DNA from 2 places in the Paenibacillus sp. M-152 genome. Region 2 is predicted to be linked to the other one. Evidence: riboswitches for the same ligand, from Rfam matches in the RefSeq annotation. Region 2 holds a riboswitch; the other holds the start of a gene.
What was found. A riboswitch is a leader RNA that binds a small molecule or an ion and turns the genes downstream of it on or off. The one in region 2 is predicted to bind glycine.
Positions count from the first base shown of each region.

Region 1 (5,076 bases), 170 kb from region 2:
TGCACTATCTGCTGTATATGATATTCCTCATGCTGGCGGTCTAGCGATTCTGTTTCCCAACTGGATGAGACATACAGTGGATCAGGACGCTGCACGCATGAAGCGGCTGATGCTCAGTATGTTCGACTTGAACACTGTAGGTAAAACTGACAGAGAAATTGCCTTGGAAGGTATTGACCGTCTAAGTGCGTTCTGGACAAGTCTTGGTGCCCCTTCTACCCTGGCCGATTACAACATTAATGATGAACAATTGGAAAACATCGCAAGCATTGCGGCCCGTGAAATGGAGCACGGAGGTTTCGGTAATTATCAAAAGCTGAAACAGGAAGATATTTTAGCTATTTTGCGTGCATCGTTATAACAATTAAAAGGGAGTGTCCTCAAGCCTGTGATGGCTGAGAGCACTCCCTTTTATTATTTATGAATTGATCGTTTGTCCTTTTTCTTCTACTTGGATAGCCGCCCCTACATTGGCACCTGCAAGAATGCCCTTTTTCTTATTAGGGTACAAAGAGTTCATATAGGTTCGGGTTTCTGCAACGACAATGCCTGACAAGCCGAGCAGTGCAATCAGGTTCGGAAAAGCCATCATTGCGTTAAAAATATCTGCCAGCAGCCAGATGGCATCGAGCTTGATGAACGCGCCTCCGGCAACCAGTATGATGAACAGATAACGGTATGGTTTAATCCACTTGACCCCAAGCAAATATTCAACACAGCGTTCCCCGTAGTAGTTCCAGCCAAGTATCGTTGTGAACGCAAATAAAATAAGGCTAATCGTCACGAGCTCTGCTCCAGCCGGAAAGGCACTGGAAAACGCATGTTGAGTCATCAGACCTCCATCATCATTTCCACTCCATATTCCCGTAACCAGCAATGTAAATCCTGTCAAATTACAAATAATCATCGTATCGATAAAAACGCCCGTCATGGATATTAGTCCTTGTTCTGCGGGCCATTTCGTCTTAGCTGCTGCTGCTGCGATTGGCGCACTTCCCAAACCAGCTTCATTTGCAAAGATCCCTCTGGCAACTCCGCTTCGCATCGCCAGCATAATCGTGGCTCCGGCAAATCCACCCGTCGCAGATGTTGTCGAGAAAGCCCCTTGTAATACTAGTGCGATCGCATGAGGAAGCTCTCCTGCAAACTTAATGAGTACGATTAAACAAACCACGATATAGAGCCCCGACATGAATGGAACAATCTTTGTGGATACCTTGGCGATACTTTTGAGTCCTCCAATCGTAACAACAGCCGTCAACACGGAAATAATGATTGCTGTAACTACTGTTGGCACGCCAAAACTACTTTCCGTAGAAGAAACGATAGCCTTTACTTGCGGAAAAGTACCGATTCCAAATAGTGCTACAAGAATACCAGAAAAGGCAAACAACATCGCCAGCGGCTTGAAACGGCGGCCAAGCCCGTTTTCAATATAATACATCGGTCCACCCGAAAATTGTCCGTTCCGGTCTTTAACACGGTATTTAACGGATAATAACCCTTCCGCATATTTGGTTGCCATCCCGAAAAAAGCTGCAACCAGCATCCAGAATAATGAACCGGGCCCACCCAGTTTGATCGCTGTTGCGACACCGACGATACTTCCCGTACCTACAGTAGCTGCGAGTGCCGTACTCAATGCTCCAAAGCTACTGACATCCCCGCTGCCTTCGTCCGGCGCTTTACCAATTAGCTTGAGCGCTAAGGGCAATCGAATAATCTGAAGCATCTTCAGACGGATCGTTAGCCACAACCCAGTGCCCATGACGAGAATTAGAAGCGGCGCTCCCCACATCCAACTGTCAATTGTTTCTAATAAATGTACCAAATTCATTTCAACCCGCTCCTCCAGCATATTAAAAAACAAAAAAGAGTCAAATCCGTTGATTCGACTCCTGGAGAGGTTAAAGGCACGAAAAACAAACCAATTTGTACAGGATTTTATCTCTAAAAGCGTAGAGTATTCCCTGTCACAGGTTATTCGCGTCTCTGTCCTTTTGCCTGAGAGTTTAAGCAGATAATAATCTGCGGTGCACCTTCGGCGCCCAATTAAGGGTCTCTCCAGAGTTCTGTCCGTTTACGGTCCCTGCTTGTTGCTGTAAATCAGCTTAAGCACCTGAGAGTTTTGCCCCTTCGGTCGGAACTTTCGTTCCATCTCCCGCAAACATCAACCAGACATATGAAATTTTTATTTATTATACAGAAAACTTTCAGCGTATTACAAGTGAAAAATTTGTGAAGCCCTCTGACAAATTAATAGGGTGTCTATACAAAAAGCGGGTACAGCAGATTGCATCCTAAGGATTTTCTCTGCTGTACCCGCCCAAAACGATATAGAATTACAATTCTTCACCATTGGTTGCTATCACATTTTTATACCAGTTAAATGAGTCCTTTTTGGAGCGTTGGAGCGTTCCGTTACCGTCATCATCCAAATCAACGTAAATAAATCCGTAGCGCTTGGACATTTCGGAAGTAGACATGCTCACAAGGTCGATAGGACCCCAGCTGGTGTAACCAATCAGATCAACACCGTCAGCAATGGCTTCCTTCATTTGGGCAATATGCTGACGCAAGTAATCAATGCGATACGTGTCATGCACAGAGCCGTCCTCTTCTACCTTATCGTACGCACCCAGGCCATTTTCCACGATGAACAGCGGCTTTTGGTAACGGTCATAAAACGTATTTAGTGTAACACGCAGGCCGATCGGATCAATCTGCCATCCCCAATCGGAGGACTGCAAATACGGATTTTTCACACCGCCAATCAGGTTCCCTGCTGCCTTTTCTCCTTCTGGACCTACCGATACGGTCAAGGTCATGTAGTAGCTAAATGAGATAAAATCAACCGTATTATTTTTCAAAATTTCAGCATCGCCGGGTTCTGTCTGGATCACAATATTATTTTCTACAAAATAGCGGTTCATATAGTTGGGATACTCCCCACGAGCATGCACATCCGTAAAGAACAGATTCATTTGATTTTCATGCTGTGCTTTCAGAATATCCTCTGGGTTACACGTATGTGGGTAGCTTTCAATGCGAGCCAGCATACAGCCGATCTGAGCATCCGGAATGATCTCATGTCCCCGTTTGGTCGCCAGTGCACTTGCTACAAATTGATGGTGCAATGCTTGATATATCGCTTGTTGCTTGTTTCCTACACGGTCAATAACCACACCGCCGCCAGTAAACGGACTCATAGTCATGACATTGATTTCGTTAAAGGTCAGCCAGTATTTTACTTTATCCTTATAGCGTGTAAATACCGTTTCGGCATATTTTACGTAATGATCTACGACTTCGCGTCCCAACCAGCCATTATACTTCTGTGTCAGACCTAGCGGTGTTTCATAATGTGACAATGTTACCAACGGCTCAATACCATACTTGCGCAGCTCATCGAATACATTGTCGTAAAATTGCAATCCTGCTTCATTCGGCTCGGCATCATATCCATTCGGGAAAATCCGCGACCAGTGGATGGACATCCGGAATACTTTAAAGCCCATTTCTGCAAACAAAGCAATATCTTCTTTGTAGCGGTGGTAGAAGTCCACTCCTTCACGCTTTGGAAAACGGGCGTTTACCTTCCCTGCCAAGATGTCCTCCAGTCGTTCAGACGAAATTTCTATAGCATGATCGTTTTTACGTTCTGCCTTAGGTACATAGGCTATCATGTCTGCGCTGGACAGGCCTTTTCCATCTACGTCAAAAGCACCTTCCAATTGGTTGGCTGCAGTTGCCCCGCCCCATAGGAAGTTTTGCGGGAATCCTTTTAGCGTCTTCGTCATGGTATAAAAACCTCTTTTCTTATCTAATGTTTTCACTCTAGGGTGTGTCTTCAAACTGTTTAACAAAGCTTAAATAGGTTAAATAAAGTAGATGAGTACACGATACGAAATCCAAGATCAACAATGGCGGCTAATTCAAAAGCTGTTTCCACCCGAACGTAAACCACAAGGAGGACGTCCTACTGTGGACAATCGATGGATGTTAAATGCCATGCTTTGGGTCGCTCGTTCGGGTGCCCCATGGCGGGATCTACCAGACACCTTTCCCCATTGGAAATCGGTATATACTCGCTTTCGGCGCTGGCAGAAAGCAGGGATTTGGGATAAGGTTCTAGAGCATGTTTCGCTTGATCTCGACGAAGAAAGCATAATGATTGATGCCACGATCGTGCGGGTCCATCAGCATGGATCAGGCGCAAAAGGGGGCAAGACAAGCAAGCAATCGGACGATCCCGAGGGGGACTAAGCACGAAAATTCATGCCGTGGTTGATGCGTTGGGAAATCCACTTCGTTTCGAATTGACGGGAGGACAGGCCCATGATTCTGTCCAGGGATACAAAATACTCCAAACCATTGAACTAACCATGAAGCAAGTCTTAGCTGACCGGGCGTATGACACCAACGCTATCCGATCTCTTTTGAAAGAGCATGAAGCGATCCCGGTGATCCCAGGGAAGAAAAATCGGCGGGTGAAACCGAAATACGACCACGATCTCTACAAAGAGCGTCATTTGGTGGAATGCTTTTTTAACAAGGTGAAAAAATATCGTCGACTTGCTACTCGCTATGATAAATTAGCCTGCACTTTCCAGGCTTTTTTAACGCTGGCTTCCATTCTCGTATGGCTTGCTTAGGTTTGAAGACACGCCCTAGTCAATAACCCATCAGGTGCTGCAATGCGAATCAATAACTAACGGTGACCGTTATCCTTTGAAATGCACCGATAGATGCTTTAAAATAGACGTAATGCCCTCATAAGCATCCTAATTGTTGTAACGCGTTTCATGTCAAGTATTTTTTTCTTAGGTGAGGAGAAGCATCATGTCGAATCTTGATCAAATTGCAAAACTGGCGGGCTTTTCCAAAGCTACGGTATCCAGAGTGTTAAATCAGTCCCCCCATGTAAGCCACGAAACCAGAACTAAAATTTTAAAAATCATGCAGGAATTAGATTATGTTCCTAATCGGAATGCGATTTCTTTATCCAAGGGCCAAACGCTTCAGATTGGTATCATCACATCAACTATTAATGAAATTGTTCTGGCATTTCTGGAC
Region 1 covers NZ_CP034141.1:4,567,396-4,572,471, forward strand. Annotated here, with positions in the region: gene EGM68_RS19900 (iron-containing alcohol dehydrogenase) at 1-361, shown strand, start outside; gene EGM68_RS19905 (alanine/glycine:cation symporter family protein) at 419-1,837, opposite strand; glycine riboswitch at 1,983-2,078, opposite strand; glycine riboswitch at 2,090-2,174, opposite strand; gene EGM68_RS19910 (glycoside hydrolase family 1 protein) at 2,343-3,800, opposite strand; partial or broken gene EGM68_RS19915 (IS5 family transposase) at 3,892-4,655, shown strand; gene EGM68_RS19920 (LacI family DNA-binding transcriptional regulator) at 4,843-5,076, shown strand, end outside.
Region 1: linked by a shared signal. The riboswitch ahead of EGM68_RS19905 (alanine/glycine:cation symporter family protein) and the one ahead of gcvT (glycine cleavage system aminomethyltransferase GcvT) in region 2 are both predicted to bind glycine.

Region 2 (5,076 bases):
AGGGCTCTTCAGGAAATTGTCAATGGAAATGTGCTCAGCATTCGGGGCTACCGTTTTAGCCCGGTCTGTCAACGTTTTTTGTGTAATGACAATATCCGCATCCTGTGGAATTTCACTGATTGCCGTATTCGTTACCGTAACGCCCACGCCCGCCTGTTTCATTTTTTTGCGCAAAATTGAGGCTCCCATGGCGCTTGAACCCATACCTGCATCACAGGAAAAGACAATTTTATTCACCTCGGATTTATCCTTAAGCGATCGATCTGCGGCAATCTCGGCAGCACGATCGGATGCGCGGTTATCTTCCATTACAGTGGCGTTAGCGCTTGCACCCTTGCTTTGATTTTTCATATCTTTCAGACGGGATGCAGCTTCCTCCAGCCCCTCTTCCTTTTGCTTACCAGTTTTGAGTAATATTGCGGCAACCGCAAAGGATACGACCGCAGCTGCGATTACTCCGCTCAGCATCGGCAAATATCCGCCTTTGGGTGTCATCAGGAAGTAAGCAATGATACTGCCTGGTGAAGGAGCAGCAACCAGTCCGGCACCTGTCAACATAAAACAGAAGGTTCCCACAACGCCCCCTGCTATAGCAGCGAGAATCAGAATCGGCTTCATCAAAATATAAGGGAAATAAATTTCATGAATCCCGCCGAAAAAATGAATAATGACTGCACCAGGAGCAGACGACTTCGCAGAGCCTTTACCGAACAGGCAATAGGCCAGCAAAATACCGAGTCCCGGGCCAGGATTGGATTCAAGCATGAACAAAACGGATTTTCCTGTTCTTGCAGCTTCCTCCAGCGCAATCGGACTCAATACTCCATGATTCAGTGCGTTGTTGAGAAATAATACTTTTCCGGGCTCAATAATGAGATTGACAAGCGGCAGTAGCCCTGCGTTCACGAGGAACTGTACCCCTGTCGACAACACTTGACTGATGGTTTGCACGACCGGGCCGATCGCCACATGCGCTAGTAATGCTAGAATGGCACCGATAATCCCAGCCGAGAAATTATTGACCAGCATTTCAAAACCTGATTTGACTTTGCCCTCAATGGCCTTATCGAACTTCTTCAATATCCATGCAGCCAGCGGACCAGCTACCATCGCGCCCAGGAACATCGGGATATCGGCCCCCACAATGACCCCCATCGTCATAATGGCACCGATCACACCTCCACGCTGTCCGTGAATCATCGTGCCTCCCGTGTAACCGATCAGCAGTGGCAGCAAATAATTTTTCATCGGATCAACCAGTTGTGCAAAACCCTCATTTGGGAACCACCCGGTCGGAATAAAAAGGGCCGTAATTAATCCCCATGCGATAAAGGCTCCCATATTGGGCATAACCATACCGCTGAGAAAGCGGCCAAAACGCTGTACGGCGACACGAGCGCCACCGTTTGAACTGGACTTTGTGTCCACTGTGCTCATATTCATATCCTCCTTGTGAGTAAATAGCATCACTACCTTTTCTTAAAATTCATACTAAATGACAGCGCTATCTTCATCAACGAAATGAAAACGTACTTTCGTCATGAACGTTGATGACAACATTTAAATTTAAAGTAACGACAAGGCATTATACCTGCATAATTCTTCTTAATATGGCCGATAACAATAGAAATTAGTCGAAAAAACACTGTTGTAAATCTGTGCAATTGTATAAAGAGGCTCTCTTCTAAGCCTGCGTAAGCAACGTAAATACGTCTTCTAAAAGACAACAAAAAAATAGCCGCTATGTCAGGCATAGCGACTATTTTATACAAAAACTGAGCGGACTAACGATGCTCTTATTTAATTCAATATCCATATAAAAAATCAGAATAAAGCGCTATTATTTCATGCTGTATTGCTCATTATTGCTCATCCGAAATCAACTGCTCGTACTGCTCCGCAGACAGCAACTTGCCCAGAGCTTCCTCGACATCATTGCTCATCTCTACTTCGATCATCCAACCCTCTTCATAGGGTGATTCATTCACCAGCTCAGGTGTACTTTCCAGAGCTTCATTTACTTTCAAAACGGTTCCCGTCACCGGAGCAAAAAGATCGGATACGGTCTTCACCGATTCAATTGTACCAATCTCCGTCCCCTGTCCAATCGTTGTTCCCGCCCCAGGTAATTCCACAAAAACAATATCACCCAATTGATGCTGTGCAAAGTCTGTAATGCCGATCCGCAACGTCCCATCCACTGTGCGCTGAACCCACTCATGTTCGTCTGTATACCAAAGTTGCTGTTTCACTTCACTCATCCTGCTTCGCCTCACTTCCACATGAATAAAATGCTTTTGATCACCTGTATTAGACAAGTTAAGATTATGACAATAAGAACATCCATGTCAATAATACTAACAAAAATACTCCATACCAACTCATATAGCGCAGTCTATAAAAAAATGATAACTTGTAACAAACGCTTACATATCCTTATTTATACAATAAATGTTTTTAGGTTGTTTTATATGACATTTTTATTGACATTTTAAATGGATTTGCGTATTAATGGGTTATAGTAATTGCTTTTGAAAATACCTCGACAACTGCAAACGCGGATGAACGCGGAGGGAGAGACTACCAAAAAAGATTCGCATAGCTGTTGTCGCTTGTGAGACAGTTGTACACGCGAATCGGGTCAAGTTGTTATCTGCAAAACCGGGTAACATACCGTTGATCCAAAAGGTAGCGCCGAAGGAGTAAACTTGCATTGCAGGTGAATCTCTCAGGCAAAAGGACCTCTGCCGGACGCATCTCTGGAGAGCATCCGTGAAAAGAGCGGATCACCCAAGGGGAAACCTGGTTCACACCGGGGTAACTTTCTGGTATCAAGGACAGAGCTGAAAGAAGAGTATGGACTGCCGTCTATACGTTTCTTTTAGCCTGTCTTTTTTGTTTAGCCGATTACACTGGATAGGAGTGAAAAAATGTCTAATTTGCGAAGAACACCACTATATTCGTCCTACGGGACGCAGCCCGGGGTTCGTTGTATTGACTTTGGCGGGTGGGAACTCCCCGTTCAGTTTAGCGGCATTCAAAAGGAGCATGAGGCCGTCCGACAACATGCAGGTTTATTCGATGTATCGCATATGGGCGAGTTCTTGGTTGAAGGCAAAGAAGCTGAGGCTTTTTTGCAACAGGTAACTACGAATGATGTCAGCCAGTTGGAACCGGGCCAAGCACAATATTCACTCCTGTGTTACCCCGATGGAGGCGTAGTGGATGACTTGCTTGTATATTGCAAAGGACCAGAGCGCTACATGCTCGTTGTGAATGCCTCCAACATCGACAAAGATTGGGATTGGCTCATACGCCACGTACCAGCATCGATTCATCTGGAGAATGTGTCTGATGCGATAGCATTGCTGGCATTACAAGGACCGGAAGCAGCACGTATTACCGCAGCCGTGACAGATACAGATATTACGAATCTGGCATCTTTCCGATTCCATGAGAACGTGCAATTGTTCGGAGCAAAAGCACTTGTCTCGCGAACTGGATATACCGGCGAAGACGGTTTTGAATTTTATATCCCTGCTGAGGAAGCACCCGCCGTGTGGGATGGTTTACTTCGTTGCGGTGAATCGTATAGACTGATTCCCGCTGGACTTGGTGCTCGCGATACGCTGCGCTTCGAGGCACGGCTACCGTTGTACGGACAGGAGTTATCTGCCACAATTTCACCGTTTGAGGCTGGTTTAGGTTTCTTCGTCAAGTTGAACAAAGGAGATTTTATCGGCAGGGAAGCACTGCAACGTCAAAAAGAACAAGGAATTCCTCGCAAGTTGATCGGGCTGGAAATGATTGACCGCGGTATCCCGCGCGCTCATTATCCGGTGTTCGCTGAAGGTCAACACATCGGTGAGGTCACAACGGGTACTCAATCGCCCACCTTGAAGCGTAATCTGGGGCTGGCCCTGGTGGACAGTCGTTTTAGCACCCTATCGACACCGCTGGAGGTCGAAATTCGTGGTAAACGCCTGCGTGCGGAAGTGGTCCCAGCCCCCTTTTATAAACGGCTACGCTGATCTTAATCCTCTTCATTATAAAAAAGCGATCATGTCAGATATAAAATTCTGGATTTTCCAATTAAGACTATGTATTAGCTAATTTACTATCTAAATTTTGCTTTTCGAAAGGAGCCAGAACCTATGAAGCAGCATCGCTATCTCCCCATGACCGAACAAGATCAAACTGAAATGCTGCGTGTGGTGGGCGTATCATCCATTGATGATTTATTCAGTGACATTCCAGAGGCTATTCGATACCAAGGGGAACTCCCTCTTTCCTCTCGGCTCGACGAAAGAGCCTTAACCCGCCACATGACCGAGCTGGCCGGACGAAACGCCAATACAGATACACATGCTAGCTTTCTTGGTGCAGGTATTTATGATCATCATATTCCATCCGTTATCCAACACATCACCTCACGTTCCGAATTTTACACAGCCTACACCCCCTATCAGCCGGAAGTAAGCCAGGGCGAGCTGCAAGCCATTTTTGAATTCCAGTCGTATATTTGCGAATTGACAGGTATGGCGGTAGCTAATGCCAGCATGTACGATGGGGCTACAGCTCTGGCGGAAGCGGGCTCATTGGCCGCTTCCGCCACGCGTCGTAAACAGCTTATCGTATCAAGGTCTGTCCATCCAGAGGCACGTCAGGTATTGGCAGCCTATGCACGCGGATTGGACCTGGACATTGTGGAAATCGGCTGTTCGGATGGCGTAACGGATGTCGATGCGCTAGCAACGGCCGTATCGGAACAGACGGCGGCTGTTTTGATCCAAAATCCCAACTTTTTCGGAGCCGTGGAAAATCTGAAGCCGATGGCTGACCTCATCCATGCGCATCAAGGGCTTATGGTTGTTAGTGCCAATCCACTGGCACTAGGCTTGCTAGAGACCCCTGGTAAGCAAGGCGCGGATATTGTTGTAGGAGACGCGCAGCCACTTGGGATCTCATCCTCCCTCGGTGGTCCGACCTGCGGTTACTTTGCCGTTTCCCAGGCGCATATGCGCCGTATCCCTGGACGTATCGTAGGCCAAACCACAGACCGTAACGGCAAACGCG
Region 2 covers NZ_CP034141.1:4,394,305-4,399,380, forward strand. Annotated here, with positions in the region: gene EGM68_RS19110 (PTS mannitol transporter subunit IIBC) at 1-1,437, opposite strand, end outside; gene gcvH (glycine cleavage system protein GcvH) at 1,863-2,261, opposite strand; glycine riboswitch at 2,562-2,754, shown strand; glycine riboswitch at 2,755-2,851, shown strand; gene gcvT (glycine cleavage system aminomethyltransferase GcvT) at 2,931-4,031, shown strand; gene gcvPA (aminomethyl-transferring glycine dehydrogenase subunit GcvPA) at 4,155-5,076, shown strand, end outside.